Regions from separate parts of the Rhizobium cerradonense genome, predicted to be linked through region 1. Evidence: predicted binding sites of a transcription regulator. Region 1 holds the regulator's gene; each other region holds the start of a gene.
The links. The regulator HrcA, encoded in region 1, represses chaperone genes, less so after heat shock. The targets are predictions, from matches to a motif close to GTTAGCACTCNCNNNNNGNGAGTGCTAAC.
Positions count from the first base shown of each region.

Region 2: groES (co-chaperone GroES) is a predicted target of HrcA. The motif match lies at 2,250-2,278, and genes of this name have one in related genera.
Region 3: groES (co-chaperone GroES) is a predicted target of HrcA. The motif match lies at 4,312-4,340, and genes of this name have one in related genera.

Region 1 covers NZ_JAQJCK010000007.1:244,462-251,130, forward strand. The annotation lists gene rpoN (RNA polymerase factor sigma-54) at 1-201, shown strand, start outside; gene hpf (ribosome hibernation-promoting factor, HPF/YfiA family) at 451-1,026, shown strand; gene ptsN (PTS IIA-like nitrogen regulatory protein PtsN) at 1,115-1,579, shown strand; gene grpE (nucleotide exchange factor GrpE) at 1,665-2,306, opposite strand; gene PH547_RS17935 (GFA family protein) at 2,528-2,962, shown strand; gene hrcA (heat-inducible transcriptional repressor HrcA) at 3,010-4,098, opposite strand; gene rph (ribonuclease PH) at 4,270-4,986, shown strand; gene PH547_RS17950 (VOC family protein) at 5,006-5,419, shown strand; gene rdgB (RdgB/HAM1 family non-canonical purine NTP pyrophosphatase) at 5,431-6,075, shown strand; gene hemW (radical SAM family heme chaperone HemW) at 6,110-6,669, shown strand, end outside.
Region 2 covers NZ_JAQJCK010000013.1:58,543-65,211, forward strand. The annotation lists gene chrA (chromate efflux transporter) at 1-1,252, opposite strand, end outside; gene PH547_RS24370 (chromate resistance protein ChrB domain-containing protein) at 1,249-2,070, opposite strand; gene groES (co-chaperone GroES) at 2,338-2,634, shown strand; gene groL (chaperonin GroEL) at 2,710-4,350, shown strand; gene PH547_RS24385 (hypothetical protein) at 4,940-5,386, shown strand; gene PH547_RS24390 (glutathione binding-like protein) at 5,451-6,158, opposite strand; gene PH547_RS24395 (DoxX family protein) at 6,373-6,669, shown strand, end outside.
Region 3 covers NZ_JAQJCK010000022.1:45,966-52,634, forward strand. The annotation lists gene PH547_RS29455 (PAS domain S-box protein) at 461-1,822, shown strand; gene PH547_RS29460 (hypothetical protein) at 2,048-2,197, opposite strand; gene PH547_RS29465 (DUF982 domain-containing protein) at 2,359-2,658, opposite strand; gene PH547_RS29470 (Hsp20 family protein) at 2,731-3,207, opposite strand; gene PH547_RS29475 (hypothetical protein) at 3,555-3,845, opposite strand; partial or broken gene PH547_RS29480 (usg protein) at 3,939-4,209, opposite strand; gene groES (co-chaperone GroES) at 4,489-4,803, shown strand; gene groL (chaperonin GroEL) at 4,857-6,485, shown strand; gene PH547_RS29495 (hypothetical protein) at 6,583-6,669, shown strand, end outside.

The DNA.
Region 1 (6,669 bases):
CGTCACAAGATCCGTCTGCTGATCTCGCATGAGAGCCCGGACGCGGTGCTCTCCGATGACGATATCGTCGATACGCTAAAGAAGGGCGGCATCGAGCTTGCTCGCCGTACGGTTGCAAAATACCGCGAGGCGATGAACATCCCCTCCTCGGTACAGCGCCGCCGGGAGAAGCGTGCACTGGCAAAAGTCGCCAGCTTCTAGCAATTGCCCAGGTTCAACCGCAGACTGCGAATCCGCTAACGGATCCTTAAGATTCAGTTGACTTTCCGATGTGGCGGAGCTAGAAGCCCGCCGCAATCGTTGCAGGACATCACTGCCATGAACTTATCCCCACCATCCCCAGGGCGCCTGACAAACGCAATTTGTCTTTGACTGCGTGAAGTGCTTGGATGAGCTTGAGGCTTGGCGTAAACTGGCGCGCCCAATAACCGCTACAAGAAGGGAAACTCCATGAGTGTGCGTGTCTCCGGGAAACATATGGAAATTGGTGACTCCTTCCGCCAACGGATTGAAGACCAGATCGGTATGGCCGTTACGAAATACTTCGACGGGGGGTATTCGGGCCAAGTGACGGTACAGAAATCCAGTTCCCGCTTCGCAGCCGATTGCAAGCTTCATCTCGACAGTGGCGTCGTCCTGCACGCCGCCGGAGAGGCGATGGACCCGCAATTGGCCTTCGACGCGGCATCCGAGCGCATCGAAAAGCGCCTGCGCCGCTACAAACGCAAGCTCAAGGATCACCAGGCCGGCAACCACACGAATGGCCTCGCCGAAGTCGCCTATACCGTCATGGACGGTGTTCCGGACGACGAGGATGAAATCCCTGCAGATTTCGCGCCGGCGATCGTCGCCGAAAGCACGAAACAACTGAAGACCATGTCCGTCGCGACCGCCGTGATGGCGCTCGACATGACCGACGAGCCGTTGCTGCTTTTCCGCAGCCCCGGCAAGGAACATCTGAATATCGTTTACCGTCGTCAGGACGGCAACATTGGCTGGATCGACGCAGCCAATATCAAGGGCTGAGAAAAGAAGATGAGCGACGGCCCCGCGCAGTGTCTGCCGGCCGCCGCTCCTCCGTCATCGGATCTCTGCCACACGAAGGATAAAGAGAATGGCATTGGCAGATTTGCTGCACCAAGATGCGATCATCCCCGCCTTGAGGGCAAATTCCAAAAAACAACTGCTTCAGGAGCTGGCAGCCAAAGCCTCCAAAATAACCGGACTGCCCGAGCGCGAGATTTTCGACGTCGTGCTGCAGCGGGAGCGTCTGGGCTCCACCGGCGTCGGCAACGGCATCGCCATTCCGCACGGCAAGCTCATCAGCATCAAATCCATCATCGGTATTTTTGCGCGCCTGGAAGCGCCCGTCGATTTTGAGGCGCTGGACGACCAGCCCGTCGACCTCGTCTTCCTACTGCTTGCCCCCGAGGGTGCCGGCGCCGACCATCTGAAAGCGCTGTCGCGCATTGCCCGCGTGCTGCGCGACCAGGATCTCGTCGCCAAGCTGCGCGCCACCGAATCCGCCTCGGCGATCTACGCCTTCCTCAACGAGGAGCAGGCGTCCAACGCTGCCTGAGGAGCGACTCGAATTTTAACGCGGAAAAAAGAAGAGCCGGATGACCTCGTCATCCGGCTCTTCTTCTTTACAGACGACTTAAAGATCAAGCGTCTTTTTCATCGAACGGGCTGTTGGCGCCCGGCTCGGAAATCTCGGCAACCTTCGGGCCGCCCTTGGCGACGCCGACCATAGCTGGGCGCAGAACGCGCTCGCCGATGACGAAGCCGGCCTGCACCACCTGAACGACCGTATTGTTCGGCACTTCGGTGTTCGGCACCTCGAACATCGCCTGATGGAAGTTGGGATCGAACTTCTGGCCGACCGGCTCGATCTGGCGGACACCGTGGCGCTCCAAGGCCGACAGCATAGAGCGCTCGGTCATCTCCACGCCTTCGATCAGCGTCTTCAGGCCAGCATCGGCTTCGGCGAGGGCTTCCGCCGGAATGGCTTCCAGCGTGCGGCGCAGATTATCCGACACGGCAAGCATGTCGCGGGCGAAGCTGGCGACGGAATAGGACTTGGCGTCCTTGACGTCACGCTCGGTGCGACGGCGCAAATTGTCCATCTCGGCGGCAAGGCGCAGATAGCGGTCGCGCAGATCGCTATTTTCGGCCCTAAGCAGCTCGACCGGATCCGGCTGCGAAGGCTGGGCCGCATCCGCGGCTTCCGCAGCCTCCTGCGCAAAGCCCGCGGGATTATCAGTCGCCGTGGCGTCAGGTCCGGTTTTCGTTGTTTCGTCGGTCATGACGGTCTCCGAATTGCTTTGTCTTTTTGATGTGCCCGATATCGAGGTTTGGCCGGAAAAAATCAAGGCTTTGTCGTGAAGAACAGGCATTTCCCGGCAATCCGGTCATATTTGCCCGGATACCAATCGGGTGAGAGAGCCTCCCCCGTTGGGGCTTCTACTATCGAAGACCCTTTCCCGGTATAGTCTGGGCCGTTTCAACACGACATGAGGTATCGTCCATGTCCAGCAGCAAGTCCCATTCGGGTAAATGTTTCTGCGGCGCAGTGGAAATCACGGTCAGTGGTGAGCCGGCGGCAATGGGTTATTGCCATTGCGACTCCTGCCGGGAGTGGTCGGCGGGGCCGGTCAACGCCTTTTCGCTCTGGCCGCCGGAAGCCGTGCATGTCACCAAGGGCGCCGACCACATCGGCAGCTACCAGCGAAGCGAAAAGAGCGTGCGCAAATGGTGCAAGATTTGCGGCGGGCATCTGTTGACCGAACATCCTTTATGGGGCGTGACCGATGTCTACGCCGCCATCATTCCAACCCTCGATTTTCAGCCGATGCTTCATGTCAATTATGAAAACACCGTGCTGCACCTGAGGGACGGCCTGCCGAAGCAGAAGGACATGCCGGCGGAGATGGGCGGATCGGGAACCCTGCTACCCGATTAAACGCTCTTTGCGCGTTCGAATGGGCGCCCGCTCTCCAGAGGCTTTCGTCAAATTCCTGGCCGCGACAGCCTGGAAATCAATTGGGCGGTATAGTCCACCATCGGCACGATGCGGGCATAGTTCAGCCGTGTCGGGCCGATGACGCCGACGGCGCCGACGATGCGGTCGTCGTCATCGCGATAGGGCGCGACGATCAGCGAGGAGCCGGAGAGCGAGAAGAGCTTGTTTTCCGAGCCGATGAAGATGCGCACGCCCGGCCCGCTTTCGGCAAGATTCAGAATCTCGATCAGGCTGTCCTTCTTTTCGAGATCGTCGAACAGCAGGCGTAGCCGGTCCAGATCTTCAGCCCCGCCCACTTCGGCCAAGAGATTGGCGCGGCCGCGCACGATGAGCTGCGTCGGCTTGCCGTCATCCCCGTCGCCGGACCAGACGGCGATCCCGCGTTCGACGAGCTCGTGCGACAGAATATCGAGTTCCTGGCGCACACTCTCCTTCAACGTCTGCAATTGACGGCGCAGCTCCGGCAAAGTCTGGCCGGTCATGTGGGCGTTGAGGAAATTCGCCGCTTCCGTGAGCTGCGAGGACGTAACGCCGGCCGGCAATTCGATGATGCGGTTCTCCACCTGATCGTGGTCGCCGACGAGCACGGCGAGCGCCTTGGTCGGCTCCAGGCGGATGAATTCGACATGCTTCAGCACCGGATCGCTCTTCGAGGTGATCACCAGTCCGGCGCCGCGCGAAATACCAGAAAGCATGCGGCTCGCCTCGGTCATGACCGATTCCATCGGCTGATCGCGATTGCTGCCGCGCACTTGGCGTTCGATGGTAGCGCGGTCTTCCGCGGAGAGATCGCCGACCTGCATGAAGGCATCGACGAAGAAGCGCAGGCCGAGCTGCGTCGGCAGGCGACCGGCGCTGATATGCGGCGAATAGATCAGCCCCAGCTCTTCCAGATCGCTCATGACATTGCGCACGGAGGCCGGCGACAGGGACATGGGCAGCAAGCGCGAAAGATTGCGCGAGCCGAGCGGTTCGCCATTCTCAAGATAACCTTCGACGATACGGCGGAAGATTTCCTTCGAGCGTTCGTCCAGCGCTGCAATGGCATCCGAAACCGACGATGTCGTGAACCCCATTTCGCTGTCAAACCCGTTCTGTTGAGCCTTAGTCAAAATATAATCATTCAGTTAGCAATGGCAAAAGGGAAAAATGTCAAGGCCATCACAACAAGGCCCTTGCGCCTGCTTTTCCTTTGCAAAAGCCGCCTGTGGATCGTAGAAGCGGTCAATAACGTTCAGGAGAGTAGAATGCGGCCTTCAGGCAGAAAAACCGACCAGATGCGCAAGGTGTCGTTCGAGCGCAATTTTTCCAAGCATGCGGAAGGCTCGTGCCTGGTCAAATTCGGCGACACGCATGTGCTCTGCACGGCGAGCCTGGAAGAAAAGACGCCGCCATGGCTGCGCAACAGCGGCAAGGGCTGGATCACGGCCGAATACGGCATGCTGCCGCGCGCCACGGGCGAACGCATGAAGCGCGAAGCCGCTGCCGGCAAGCAGGGCGGCCGCACGCAGGAGATCCAGCGTCTGATCGGCCGGTCGCTGCGCGCCATCGTCGACCTGCAGGCGCTTGGCGAGCGCCAGATCACGATCGACTGCGACGTCATCCAGGCCGATGGCGGCACCCGCACGGCCTCGATCACCGGTGCCTGGATCGCGCTCTACGATTGCCTGAAGTGGATGGAAAGCCGCAATATGATCAAGACCGACCGTGTCCTGAAGGATCATATCGCTGCGGTTTCCTGCGGCATCTTTGCCGGCCAGCCGGTGATCGACCTCGACTACCTCGAGGATTCATCCGCCGAGACCGATGCCAATTTCGTCATGACTGGCGCCGGCGGCATCGTCGAGATCCAGGGTACGGCCGAAGGCACGCCCTTCAGCGAAGAAGAATTCACATCCCTGATGCATCTCGCCAAGAACGGCATCGCCGAACTGGTGGAGCTGCAGAAGCAGGCGATAGCCTGACCGAAGAGGCGGTCAACCGATGAACCCGTTGATGGAAGGCGTTCTGGAAACCGCTCTTTATGCGGACGATCTCGATGCAGCCGAGGCCTTCTATGGCGGCGTTCTCGGACTGCAGAAGATTTCGCGCGGCGGCAACCGTCATGTCTTTTATCGCTGCGGGCCGGGCGTGCTGCTCATCTTCAACAGTCATGAGACAGTGAAGCCGCCGGAATCGAGTTCCTTGCCGGTGCCGCCGCATGGCACGAAGGGCCACGGCCACGCCTGCTTCCGGGTCAGCGGCAACGATATCGAAGCGATGGCGCAGAAACTGAAGGCTGCCGGCGTCGCCATCGAAGCCGATTTTAACTGGCCGAATGGCGGCCGCTCGATCTATTTCCGCGATCCGGCCGGCAACAGCCTGGAATGCGCCGAACCCCGCATCTGGGGGCTATGACAGGACAGGATATGCGCAAGCTCGATACCAAGACTATCGTCGTCGCCAGCCACAATGCCGGCAAGATCCGTGAAATCCAGGATTTGATCGGCCCGTTCGGCTTTACAGCCAAGTCGGCCGCCGATCTCAATTTCATCGAGCCGGACGAGACGGGCACGACCTTCGAGGAAAACGCGACGATCAAGGCGCTGGCCTCGGCGCAAGCTTCCGGTCTGCCGGCGCTATCGGACGATTCCGGCCTGGTCATCGATGCGCTTGACGGCAATCCCGGCGTCTATACCGCCAACTGGGCGGAAACACCGGATGGTACCCGCGATTTCGCCATGGCGATGCGGAAGGTCGAGAGCGCGCTCGAAGAGGCCGGTGCCGCTTCGCCGGAGAGCCGTACGGCGCGCTTCGTTAGCGTGCTGTGCCTTGCCTGGCCGGACGGGCACACCGAACTCTTCCGCGGCGAAGTCGAAGGCCGTGTCGTCTGGCCGCCGCGCGGCACGCAGGGCTTCGGCTACGATCCGGTGTTCCAGCCCGAGGGTTACGACGTGACCTTCGGCGAGATGAGCGCCGAACAGAAGCATGGCTGGAAGCCAGGTGAACCCCAGGCCCTTTCGCATCGGGCCCGTGCCTTCAAAATCTTTGTTGAAACCTGCCTGGAGGCGTAAGCTCAAGCCCGTGGACACCCTGGAAGCGCAAAATATGACGCGTGAGGCGCCGTTGCTGCCCGATACCGGCGAACCCGGTTTCGGCGTTTATGTGCATTGGCCCTTCTGCGCCGCTAAATGCCCCTATTGCGATTTCAACAGCCATGTCCGCCACCAGCCGGTCGACCAGGAGCGTTTCGCCGCCGCCTTCTTGAAGGAGATGGCGTCGATGCGGGCGATCAGCGGCCCGAAGACGGTGACCAGCGTCTTCCTCGGCGGCGGCACGCCTTCGCTGATGAAGCCGGAGACGGTTGCCACGATTCTCGATGGCATTTCCAGATATTGGCACATGCCTGCAGGGATCGAGATCACCATGGAGGCCAATCCGTCCAGTGTCGAAGCCGAGCGTTTCCGCGGCTATCGCGCCGCCGGCGTCAACCGCGTGTCGATGGGCGTGCAAGCGCTGAACGATCGCGATCTGAAATTCTTAGGGCGACTGCATGACGTCGCCGATGCGTTGAAGGCGATCAAGCTGGCACGCGAGATCTTCCCGCGCATGTCCTTCGACCTCATCTATGCCCGCCCGAACCAGACCGTCGAGGAATGGGAGCGCGA
Region 2 (6,669 bases), on a different contig from region 1:
GAATCTTGACGCGGTGGCTCAAAAGAACGAGCCGCCCGGTATCGGCGAAGAGCACATGCAGGCCAAACCAAACCGACAGATTGGCCATGACGCCGACGATCGCAGCCGTTATCGCGGCAAGAGCCGCCGACAGACCGGCGTGACCGCGCAGACGCTCGATGAAAGGGGCGCCGGCGAAAATGAAAAGAAAGCTCGGTGCGAACGTCGCCCACGCCGCGAGGCTGGCGCCGAGGAACCCTGCCGTCAAAGGATCCAAGCCGAAGGGATTGCGGAAGCCGGCCATGAAGCCGACGAAACAGAGGACCAATACTAGCGGTCCTGGCGTCGTCTCCGCCAGCGCCAGACCATCCAGCATCTCGCCCGGCCGCAGCCAGGCGTAATGCTGGACAGCGGTCTGCGCGACATAGGCAAGCACGGCATAGGCGCCGCCAAAGGTAACCACTGCCATGCGGGAGAAGAAGGAGAAGATGGCGCCGAAGACATTTGTGCCGCCACTTAGCGTTTCGGCGACAATATCCTTGGGTCCATTTATGACATGGATCAGCAACAGCGGCGCCTGCCAGATCGCCAGCCAGCATAAGAGCGTGACCGCAGCGGTCCGCAGGCGGCCACTTCGCAGCGCTCCGATGCCGATATTGGTAATGGCAAGCCGAGGCAGTCGCGGCCGCCAGTGATCATCATGATAAGCGCGATAGAGAACCCGACCATAACCCGAGAGGCCGGCCAAAAGCACCACCAGCGGAAATGGCAGATCGAAGACGAAAAGCAGAGTGAAGCTTGCGATCGCAACGGCAATATGAAAGCGGGTTCTCAGCGCCCGGCCGCTCAGCCGGATCAGCGCCTGCAGCACGATCGCCAGCACACCGGCCTTAATGCCAAAAAAGACGGTCGCAAGCAGGGTGGTATCGTGAAACAGGGCGTAGAAGGCCGATAGCGCCAGGATAACGGCGAAGCCCGGCACGATGAACAGAAGCCCCGCGATCAGGCCGCCACGGATGCCATGCAGCAGCCAGCCGATATAGGTGGCGAGCTGCTGCGCCTCCGGTCCCGGCAGCAGCATGCAATAGCTCAGTGCATGCAGAAAGCGCTCTTCATCGATCCAACGCTTCTCATCGACGAGGATGCGATGCATCAACGCGATTTGCCCGGCCGGGCCTCCGAAGCTTAATACGCCAACGCGCGCCCATACACGCGTGGCCTCACTGAGGGATGGGGTCGCGGCGAGATCGTCAACCAAAACGGTTTCACTCACGATTTTTTAGCTCCATGCGATACCCAGTCATGCTTTTCCTGCGTCGCGTCGCGCGCCCAGCGATAAAGCGCGTCATAACACAACATCCCTGCATCCAACTGTTCAATATCGTCAGCACACATGCGCGACAATCCGAGCGAGACGGCAAGCAAGCCGGCCGCCTGCGGTTCGAGGTCGAGCCTGTTGGTATCGGCGCCCCTGACGATGCGGGAAAGATGATGAAGCGCCGGGAGTTCGAGCCGGAATTCCTTGACCATCGTATCGAAAGTGCAATCCTCGTCGCGATGGCTCCAAAATACCCCTTCCACGTCGAAGGGCGTCGCGCCGAAACGTTGGGCGACGCCGTCGACTTCCTGAGGCGTGACAAAGAGAAACGACGCATCGGGATCGACGAAGCGGCGGATCAGCCAGGGGCAGGCGATGCGATCGATCTTCGGCCGGGCGCGGGTCACCCACACGGTCGCACCCGACGCATTGGCCCCAGGCAGAATCGAAACCGGGATCAGCGGCAATCCCGCCGCCCGCCAGGCATCGAGGCCACCATCGAGGATTTCCGCCGCAGTACCGGCCAGCCGCAGCCAGGCGGCGACACCTTCGCTGAGCTTGCCGCCATGTTGACAGAGGCAGACGACATTGCGGCCGCGAAATTCGGCGGCCCAAGCCTGAACGTTCTCATGATCCCGACGTCGCGAGGCCGGCAGCAGATAAGGATCGGCCTCAAAATCATCGGCGTCTCGAACATCGAGTATTGCGGGCGCTTTCGGCGTACCCAGCAGACGAAGAAGCTTTTCGGGAGTGATGGCGTTGAACGAAGTCATGTTACGTCCCTTCCAAAAGAGATGGACGCGAAACTCCGGCATGACGCCTCGTGGGGTATTCGCAAACCCCATATTGAAGATTTTCCGGCAAAAGCTGCGGCAAGTCAACGAAGAGCTGTCCGAAAAAATTCACGGACACATTCTTGACTCGTTTAGCGCCCAATCCTAAATCACCGTCCGTTAGCACTCGCCGAGGCAGAGTGCTAACAAAGCCCCATACGGATCCCCCGCTGATCCGTGAATGTCATTTGATCGAGGGATTAGACAATGGCAAGCACCAATTTCCGCCCCCTTCATGACCGTGTCGTCGTTCGTCGCGTCGAGTCGGAAGAAAAGACCAAGGGTGGCATCATCATTCCGGACACCGCCAAGGAAAAGCCGCAGGAAGGCGAAATCGTCGCCGTCGGTTCTGGCGCCCGTGATGAATCCGGCAAGGTCGTAGCACTCGACGTCAAGGTTGGCGATCGCGTTCTGTTCGGCAAGTGGTCCGGCACCGAAGTCAAGCTCAACGGCGAAGACCTTCTGATCATGAAGGAAGCCGACATCATGGGCATCATCGGCTAATCCAGCCGATTTCCCCTTTTCCGATAAAGCTGACGGGCCATAAACCCGGACAACGCGAATTCAGGAGTTTCAAACATGGCAGCTAAAGAAGTAAAATTCGGCCGCAGCGCCCGCGAAAAGATGCTTCGTGGCGTCGACATCCTCGCTGACGCAGTGAAGGTCACGCTCGGCCCGAAGGGTCGTAACGTCGTTATCGACAAGTCCTTCGGCGCTCCGCGCATCACCAAGGACGGCGTCACCGTCGCCAAGGAAATCGAACTCGAAGACAAGTTCGAAAACATGGGCGCACAGATGGTCCGCGAAGTTGCTTCGAAGACCAACGACATCGCCGGCGACGGCACGACGACCGCAACCGTTCTTGCCCAGGCCATCGTTCGCGAAGGCGCCAAGGCCGTTGCAGCCGGCATGAACCCGATGGACCTGAAGCGCGGCATCGACCTCGCCGTTGCCGAAGTCGTCAAGGATCTCCAGGCCAAGGCCAAGAAGATCAACACCTCGGAAGAAGTCGCACAGGTCGGCACGATCTCCGCAAACGGCGAAAAGCAGATCGGTCTCGATATTGCTGAAGCCATGCAGAAGGTCGGCAACGAAGGCGTCATCACGGTTGAAGAAGCCAAGACCGCCGAAACCGAACTCGAAGTCGTCGAAGGCATGCAGTTCGACCGCGGCTACCTCAGCCCCTACTTCGTGACCAACCCGGAAAAGATGATCGCCGACCTCGAAGACGCGTTCATCCTCCTGCACGAGAAGAAGCTCTCGAACCTGCAGGCCATGCTTCCGGTTCTCGAAGCTGTCGTGCAGACCGGCAAGCCGCTCCTCATCATCGCTGAAGACGTCGAAGGCGAAGCTCTTGCTACGCTCGTCGTCAACAAGCTGCGCGGTGGTCTGAAGATCGCTGCCGTCAAGGCTCCGGGCTTCGGCGATCGCCGCAAGGCCATGCTGGAAGACATCGCCATCCTGACGGGCGGCACTGTCATCTCCGAAGACCTCGGCATCAAGCTCGAATCTGTCACCCTCGACATGCTCGGCCGCGCCAAGAAGGTTTCGATCTCCAAGGAAAACACCACGATCGTCGACGGTTCGGGCGCTAAGTCCGACATCGAAGGCCGCGTTGCCCAGATCAAGGCCCAGATCGAAGAAACCACCTCCGACTACGACCGCGAAAAGCTGCAGGAACGTCTTGCCAAGCTCGCTGGCGGCGTTGCCGTCATCCGCGTCGGCGGCTCGACGGAAGTCGAAGTCAAGGAAAAGAAGGACCGCATCGACGACGCTCTGAACGCGACGCGCGCTGCTGTTCAGGAAGGCATCGTACCGGGCGGCGGCACGGCTCTGCTGCGCTCCTCCGTCAAGATCACCGCAAAGGGTGAAAACGACGACCAGGAAGCCGGCATCAACATCATCCGCCGTGCTCTGCAGGCTCCTTGCCGCCAGATCGCTGAAAACGCTGGTGATGAAGCCTCCATCGTTGTCGGCAAGATCCTCGACAAGAACGAAGACAACTGGGGCTACAACGCTCAGACGGGCGTCTATGGCGACATGATCTCCATGGGCATCGTCGACCCGGTCAAGGTCGTTCGCACGGCTCTGCAGGACGCAGCTTCGGTTGCTTCGCTGCTGATCACCACCGAAGCCATGATCGCCGAGCTGCCGAAGAAGGACGCTCCGGCTGGCATGCCAGGCGGCATGGGCGGCATGGGCGGCATGGACATGATGTGATAGGGCGTCAGCCCGATCACAGGAATGTCCATAAAGCTTCGCCCATGCATCTTTGATGCTTCAGGCCGCCAAGCGGCCTGAAGTGGCGGCATGGACATGATGTGATAGGGCGTCAGCCTTATTGCGACTGTTCGTTCCGGCATCCGGAATTGACGAAGGGCGGCCCTCGGGTCGCCCTTTTCATTTATGATGAACCTGCCGCCGCGCAAGGTTCGACAGATTTTGTAACTGCGCAAATTTACGCAAATTGCCCCATTGCCGTTTTTATAAAAGCTCCTATAAATCGCAGCGCAATGACGTTCGGGGGGACTGTTGCAGAGCACACAAATTTTACTTGATTTCGGCCCACCTTATCCGCGGGCAAGCACCGTCATAACCTTTTGGATAGATAGTTCAGGTAGAATCATTACTTGAAGTGACTTGAAGCATTCAATTGACGATCCGGAAGCACGCCCGGGGGGATGGGTTCAGCGAGGATGCCTTCGCGATCCATAGCTGTGCAATATACGGAGCCACGCTCTGATCAATAAGGCATGGAATTCGATTGAAGCGCGCGCAGGGGAACCCGCGCCTCAAGCTGGGGAATATCTTGTTCAAGATCGCCAAAGCCAATCTTGCTGCACCTTTCGCTCCGGGGTCATTGGAGTTCAGTGGACATGACCCTGATCTTCTGGCGCAGTTCTGTGTCTCCGAGGGATGGACCGGTGATTTATCGAGCGGCATCATCAAGCTCGGTCAATGGGGCACGATGCTGCACGGGTTGACTTCGTCCGAATGCGGCCTGTTGAGCCTGATGCATTGCTACGACGCCCATGACCGTGCCCGCATCCTCGACCTGTTCGAGCAGGCAGCAACCGCCTCGTCCAGCTTCTGCTACTCCACCACCGCACTCGGCGTCGGGGGCCACCGCCAACCGATCTTCTGCGTCGGCGAATCCATCGGCACGGAAGGAAAACACGCCGGCAGCATGGTGGGCGTCTTCCTGTTTCCGCGTTTCAAGCTCGAGCCGGGCAGCCAGTTGGCGAGCCGGCAGTAGATCCTAAACGCAAAAGGCCGATCCTTTCGGACCGGCCTTGCATCTTGCGCGGAAATACTCGCGATCAATCCCGTTTCGGGATGTTCAGCCCGCGTTGGCTCGCCGGGCGAGCGATAGCGCGTTCAAGCCAATCCGTGACCGCCGGGAAACTTGCGAAATCGAGAACTTCCCGGCCGCCGTAAAAGACATCGACGCCCCGGACCCACGGAAAAGTGGCAATGTCGGCGATGGTATATTCGTCGCCCATGATCCACTGGCGGCCCTGCAGGCGGCTTTCCAAGACGCTCAACAGGCGCTTGCTTTCATCACGATATCGCTCGACCGGATAGGCGTTGTTGGCGACCTTGTCGGCGGCGAATTTGAAGAAGTGGCCGAACTGTCCGAACATCGGGCCAATGCCGGCCATCTGGAAGAACACCCATTGCAATGTTTCATAGCGCCCGGCCGCATCCCGGGGCATCAGCTTACCTGTCTTTTCGGCGAGATAGACGAGGATGGCACCCGATTCGAACAGGCCGATCGGCTTACCGTCAGGGCCGTTGGGATCGATGATCGCGGGAATGCGGCCGTTGGGATTGAGCGAGACGAATTCCGGCGACTTCTGGTCGTTGGTGCTAAAGGAAATCAGATGTGGCTCATAGGGAAGGCCAAGTTCTTCGAGCGCAATCGATACCTTGACGCCGTTCGGCGTCGGCAGTGAGTAGAGCTGGATAATATCCGAATTGCTGGCAGGCCAGCGCTTGGTAATTGGAAATGAAGACAGATCGGCCATGGGGCTTCCTTCTGAAAATCATGATTTGGCGAATGAATTCGCGCCAACATAATCGATATGGAGCATATGGGAAGATGTCGACCGCAGGGAGATTGTTCAACAATTGTGAACTAATCGTGCGCACTTGTTTATCTTTCCAATCGCACTAAAATCGCGAATAACGGGTCTCAGAAATTGTCGCTCGCGGCACTCACCACCTTTACAGGAGACCGTCATGTCCAACACCAATAACATCATCATCCTTGTGGCGCGCATCCTGCTCGCCTTCATGTTTATCTTCGCCGGCTTCGGCAAGCTTGCCGATCCGTCAAGCACCGCAGGCATGATTGCCGGCGCCGGCATGCCTGCCGCCACGCTTCTCACCTATCTCGCTGGTGCCTTCGAATTCGTGACCGGCGTCTGCGTTCTCGTCGGCTTCCAGATCCGCATCGTCGGCTGGCTGCTCGCCCTGTTCTGCGTCTTCACCGGCATTGTCTTCCACCTGCCGACCGTCAACGTTCCTGACTTTCCG
Region 3 (6,669 bases), on a different contig from region 1:
ACGGCAGCAACGGCTATTAGCGATACGCGCCGTCGCCTTGAACCGCAGATCTGTGGTTGTCGACCCCATCTGACTGAATCTACTCCGAAATTTTCAGCTGCACAGTCCTCAAGTCGTGAAGTCGAAGCTACTCCCGGGCCCCCCGAGAGGACTGTTCAATGGTGCGGGCCAGAGTCGAAGCTTTAGCGCGCGCCTGCGTCGATCGGGTGCGGAATCAAACGTTAGCCATTTCGTGATGCTTCGTCGGCCATAGCGCCGTCACCACCAACGAGTTGTTAACCACACAAAAGTGAGGAAGAGCCCGTTTAAGTGCCAAACGACAGGGGCCCATAAACTCACTGCATGATCGATATCAAACGGATCGCGGGCTTGACCCGATGTCTTCGATGTCGGAATTAGTCCTTAGTATGTAGGCATTTAAGCTGCTTACACCTTGATGGGTGCTGTCGCGGAGGCCGGATTGACGCAGAATGACGCATGGTTGCAAGCCATTTTTGCGCAGACGACGGGCGGCATAGCCCTGACCGATCTCGATGGCTGCTTTGTCACCGTCAATCAAAGGTATTGCGAGATCGTTGGGTATCCGGAGACGGAACTGCTTAAGTTGCGCATGCAGGATATCACCCACCCGGACGACCTGCCCGGCTACCTTGAGCAATTCCATCGAATGGTGGAGACCGGCAGCAGCTTCGACATCGAAAAACGGTACGTCCGAGGGGATGGCACTCTTGTATGGGTGTCCAACTCGGTATCCGTCATCCGGGACAACAGCGGCCAGATAATACAGGCCGTGACGGTGACCGTAGATGTGACCGAACGGAAACGGGCCCAGGAGGAGGCGCGTAAGCTCGCAGCCATCATTGCTTCCTCCGATGATGCCATCATCAGCATCGACCTTGGCTTGAACATACGCAGCTGGAACCGAGGCGCGGAGAAGCTCTATGGCTATTCTGCCGAGGAGGCCATCGGACGGCCCGCCACTCTCATCCTCCCGCCTGACATCGTCGACGAAGAGAATGTCATCATCGACAGCATCAAGGCCGGTGGCCATGTGGAGCCGCACGAGACGCGGCGACTCCATAAAAACGGCAGCGAGGTTCATGTCTCGCTGAGGGTCTCGCCGATTTATGATGAAAATGGATACGTTGTCGGCGCCTCGAAGATCGCACGAGACATCAGCGAACGAAAAGAAGCGGAGCGGCTGCAGAACCTTTTGATTGGGGAGCTGACGCATCGGGTGAAAAATGTGCTCGCAACGGTCAACGCGGTGGTTCGCCAGACGTTAGGTCCCGCTGCCCCAGATAGTCAGGAGGCAGTGCTTCAGGCCAGACTGGAAGCCTTGGCCAAGGCCTACGATCTCCTGACGATTTCCAACTGGGAGAGCGCGAGCTTGCACGACATCGTCCGCAAAGCAATGTCGCCCTATCCCGAGGACAGCATCCAGGTTGAAGGTGACGAGGTCTTCGTCAATGCTCGCGCAGTTCTTCCGCTTAGCCTGGTGCTTCATGAGCTTGGAACCAACGCGGCCAAGTACGGAGCCCTATCTGTCGATGGCGGCCAGGTACTCCTTCGATGGTCCGTTGCCAACAGCAGCGACCCGGACGGGCCAGTGCTAAACCTGCGATGGGAGGAGCGCGGCGGCCCTTCGGTTACTGTTCCGTCGCGTCAGGGCTTTGGGTCTCGCCTTATAAAGGCGGTGACGACGTCAGAACTCGGAGGACATGTTGTGGCGGACTACGCCCATACCGGGCTTGTCTGTGATTTCGAGATGGCTTTGTCCTCCCTCATCGATCGATTGCCAGGACCGGATCATCGTAGCTGACGTTCGATGAGCCCGGTCGCTCCGATCGCAGCCGACAAGAACCTCCTTCTCTATCCCAACTCATCTCCGCGACGTGACTTTGAACAACGTAAATGAATCATCCCTCCATCCCTGATGAAACCAGGGCGAATCCTGGATGTGCGATGCGGTGATGTACATTGTGCCATCCGGTCCCTGCGAGAAGGTATCGGGCCAGCGGAGCCGGACTATCTTGGAGGACTGGCGTTACCTTCCCGTCCGGCCCAGGATTTTGACGCCGTCGTTTTGCATGGTGCTGAGATAGATGCGGTTCTGGTCGTCGATCCACAACCCGTCGGTCGGCTCCGTTTCTGCGAACTTCTCCGGTTTCGCCGCGGACGGATCCTGGCCTGCCACGCGTACCTCCTGCACTACAATTGCAGCAGGTCATCCGCGCTGCTACCGGCCGCCAAATGCGCCGTAGTCATAGCCGAGGCATTACCATCTAATCCGCCGTGGCTGTCTTTGGTTGATGAAGGCCGCGTACGATTTCGCACCGCTCTTGTTCCGACCCCTCCTTAGCGCAGGTGCGGATCTCTGTCTCGCCGAAGGTGAGACGCGGCGATGGCATCGATCTCCGGCGCCAGTAGATCGTGTTTCTCAGCAAATGCGGCGAACAGACCGCGCGCGGTCTCCGCTTCGATCTCGCCGAGCAGCGCAGCACCGCACGCCTTCAGTGCCACGGAGTGGGCGGTATCCCTCAGCGATTCAGGCCATTCGCAAAGGCGCTTGTACGCATCCATGACGCCGCGGACCTTGGCCGGAAAGCCAAGGCCGACGAGGATGGACACTGGTTGCTTGAACATGTCGGGTTTCATGACGCTCTCCTTCCCAACCCGGAATGTCGACGCGGTGCCGTCACGACGGCACCCTTTACTCCTCAGTTCTGATTAAGCAGCCTTCTGCGCTTCGATCTGCGCCGGGGAAGCCGGTTGGGTCCGAGCCGGGTTGGTCTGGATGTCTATCTTCCGCGGCTTCAGCGCTTCGGGGACCTCCCGAACCAGATCGATCGATAGAAGACCGTTCTTCAGATTGGCGCCGTTCACCCTGACATGGTCGGCGAGCTCGAACCGGTGCTCGAACGGCCGGCCGGCGATGCCCCGATGAAGGTAGCCTTCGGCCGCCATCTCCTGCTTCTTGCCGGTGACGGTGAGAAGATTGGACTGGAAGGTGATGTCGAGATCGTTCTGTTCGAAACCGGCCACAGCGATCGAAATCCGATAGCTGTCATCGTCGGTCTTGACGATGTCGTAGGGCGGCCAGTCGCTGACTGAACGGGCGCGCTGGGCGTTTTCCAAAACATTAAAAACCCGGTCGAAGCCGACGCTCGAACGATAGAGGGGTGCATAATCGTAAGATGTTGCCATAGCCATATCCTCCTTGAAGCAACATGGGTATGGGAGCGCCGAAAGCGCCGCTCCCAGCACGGCCAGCCCTGTCTCAGCGGCTGGCAGCAATCGATTTGGTTTTTGCGATTTTCGGATTCAAGAGCGCCAGCAGAAAAAACTTCGACTGTCATGTGCGGTCATTCCCGGAAGGAGATTATCGCTCACGTCGTCAATCGCCTGGTCATCCCCCGATCACCGGATCTGGTCCTCGCTGTCATTAGGGATACAGCGGCGAAGCGAGGCCTGCATGCCACGCTGGTCGGGCTTTCCAAAGCGCAATCGTCATAGTGCGACGATCACGCGAGGAAGGGAAGGCACCGTGATCGTCAGTGCACGGCCTTACTGACCATCCGGTAGGGATGAACGGCATTGAACTGCGAGATCATGGACGTGGCCTGTAGCAACACCCGCTCGGCGTTTTCAACATCGTCGCGCGCCAGTTCATCGGCATTGATGCGGATTGCCTGAGCCATGTTCGCCGACAGCGCGGCAAAGTGCCGGTTGCCTTCGACATAGGCCTCGTGTGCGGTCCCCTCCAGGACGCGCGCGATGTCGACAAAGACCTCTTCGCGTTCCTCGATGCTCAAGTTCTTGATGATTTTGATCTTCTCTTCCATTTTGGTCTCACTCTGAACAGACGTGCGATACTGACCGAGCTCATCGAGCCTCAGCTGCGAAACAGCTAGGAAGGGAAAATTTCGGTTTCAAGATCAGTGAAGCTTGAACTCGCCTTCGACACGGCGCCATTCATTGGGTCCGATCAGGCGCTGATGGGTATAGCGGACGCAATGCAGCGGGCCATCCAGGCTCGCCTGCCAGAACTCCAGGAACTTGTGCATCTCAGGAAAATCGGGAGCCAGACAGTAGTCCTGCCAGAGTAGGTCTGGAGCCGGATTCGAAATCGGGAATTCGGTAGAGAATGTGCGCGGTTGTCAGCCCATAGCCATTGAGCTGACGTTCCAGATCCGATGAGAATTGCATACTTCATCTCTGTTTCATGACACTGCGAAGGTGGCGCAAAATTTTGTGGCCATCAACGGAATTTTTAACGCCGCCCCTCAGTTTGTTGTTCCTTTCCAGTGCGTTAGCAGCGCACGAACATGAGTGCTAATTTTTTCGCTTCGCCTCTTGAATTCGAAAAATCGCAAAACCAGATCATTTTGCGCAAACGCTCGACAAGAGGTTTTGCACCCGCCCGGACTGGTCATCCGGTCCGGCCAGGGGAACAACGTCACTATTGTTTGTCCATCGGAGGAAAACATGTCGTTCCGACCACTTCACGATCGCATTCTCGTCCGCCGGGTCGAATCGGAAGAAAAGACCAAGGGCGGTATCATCATTCCGGACACCGCCAAGGAAAAGCCGCAGGAGGGCGAGGTTATCGCAGTTGGTCCCGGCGCGCGCAATGATGCCGGCCAGATCCAGGCGCTCGATGTCAAGGCCGGCGACCGTATCCTGTTTGGAAAATGGTCCGGCACCGAGATCAAGATCAATGGCGAAGATCTGCTGATCATGAAGGAAAGCGATGTCATGGGCATCATCGAAACCCAGGCCGAGCAGAAGACTGCCGCTTGAGCCATCTACCCGAAATCACCAGTCAGATAGCTGCCTATTGAGGAGTTGAAGAAATGGCTGCGAAAGAAGTCAAGTTCCACACCGATGCACGTGAACGCATGCTGCGTGGGGTCGACGTGCTCGCTAATGCCGTGAAGGTTACGCTCGGCCCGAAGGGTCGTAACGTCGTGATTGACAAGTCCTTCGGCGCACCGCGCATCACCAAGGACGGCGTCACCGTCGCCAAGGAAATCGAGCTCGAAGACAAGTTCGAAAACATGGGCGCACAGATGCTGCGCGAAGTTGCTTCGAAGACCAACGACATCGCTGGCGACGGCACCACGACAGCAACCGTGCTCGCCCAGGCGATCGTCAAGGAAGGCGCCAAGGCTGTCGCGTCTGGCATGAACCCGATGGATCTGAAGCGCGGCATCGATGTCGCGGTCGAAGCCGTCGTCAAGGAGCTGAAGACCAATGCCCGCAAGATTTCCAATAATTCCGAGATTGCCCAGGTTGGTACGATTTCCGCCAATGGCGATGCCGAAGTCGGCCGATATCTGGCCGAGGCGATGGAGAAAGTCGGAAACGACGGCGTGATCACGGTCGAGGAAGCCAAAACCGCCGAAACCGAACTCGAAGTCGTCGAAGGCATGCAGTTCGACCGCGGCTATCTCAGCCCCTATTTTGTCACCAATGCCGAAAAGATGCGGGTCGAGTTCGAGGATCCCTATATCCTCATACATGAAAAGAAGCTGTCGAATCTGCAGGCCATGCTGCCCATCCTTGAAGCCGTAGTACAGTCGGGGAAGCCGCTCCTTATCATCGCTGAAGACGTCGAAGGTGAAGCCCTTGCTACGCTCGTCGTCAACAAGCTGCGCGGTGGCCTGAAGATCGCTGCCGTCAAGGCTCCGGGCTTCGGCGATCGCCGCAAGGCGATGCTCGAAGATATAGCCATCCTGGCGGGCGGCACTGTCATCTCCGAAGACCTCGGCATCAAGCTCGAGAATGTGACGTTGAACATGCTCGGCCGGGCCAAGAGGGTTACCATCGAGAAGGAAAACACGACGATTATCGACGGCGTCGGCTCGAAATCTGAGATCGACGCGCGTGTTGCCCAGATCCGCGCCCAGATCGAAGAAACCACCTCCGATTACGACCGCGAAAAACTGCAGGAACGCCTTGCCAAGCTCGCTGGCGGCGTTGCCGTCATCCGCGTCGGTGGCTCGACAGAAGTCGAAGTCAAGGAAAAGAAGGATCGCGTCGACGATGCACTGCATGCGACGCGGGCCGCGGTCGAGGAAGGTATCCTGCCGGGTGGTGGCGTGGCGCTGCTGCGCGCCGTCAACGCGCTCGGCGGGCTGAAGACCGAAAACGACGACCAGCGCGTCGGCGTCGACATCGTTCGCCGGGCGATCGAAGCACCGGTTCGTCAGATCGCCGAGAATTCGGGCGCCGAGGGGTCGGTCGTCGTCGGTAAGTTGCGGGAAAAGGCCGATTTCTCCTATGGCTGGAACGCGCAGACCGGCGAATATGGTGATCTCTATGCCCAGGGCGTCATCGACCCGGCCAAGGTGGTGCGCACGGCGCTTCAGGATGCCGCGTCTGTTGCGGGCCTGCTGGTGACGACTGAAGCGATGATTGCCGAAAAGCCGAAGAAGGACGCGGCACCGGCACTGCCGGCTGGCGCTGGCATGGACTTCTAGAGCGGTCGGGAAGGCCCGCGCCCTCTGCCGGCGGGGCCTTCTCTTCGCGCCGTCCAACCATTCGGGTTCCATCGGTCAAGATCAATGGAGCAAAGCTATGAGAAAGGAAAACATCAATTCGATACCGGAGGAAGCCACCGCCACGATCAGCGCCGGGCATCTGCTTCATCCGGCTAAACATTTC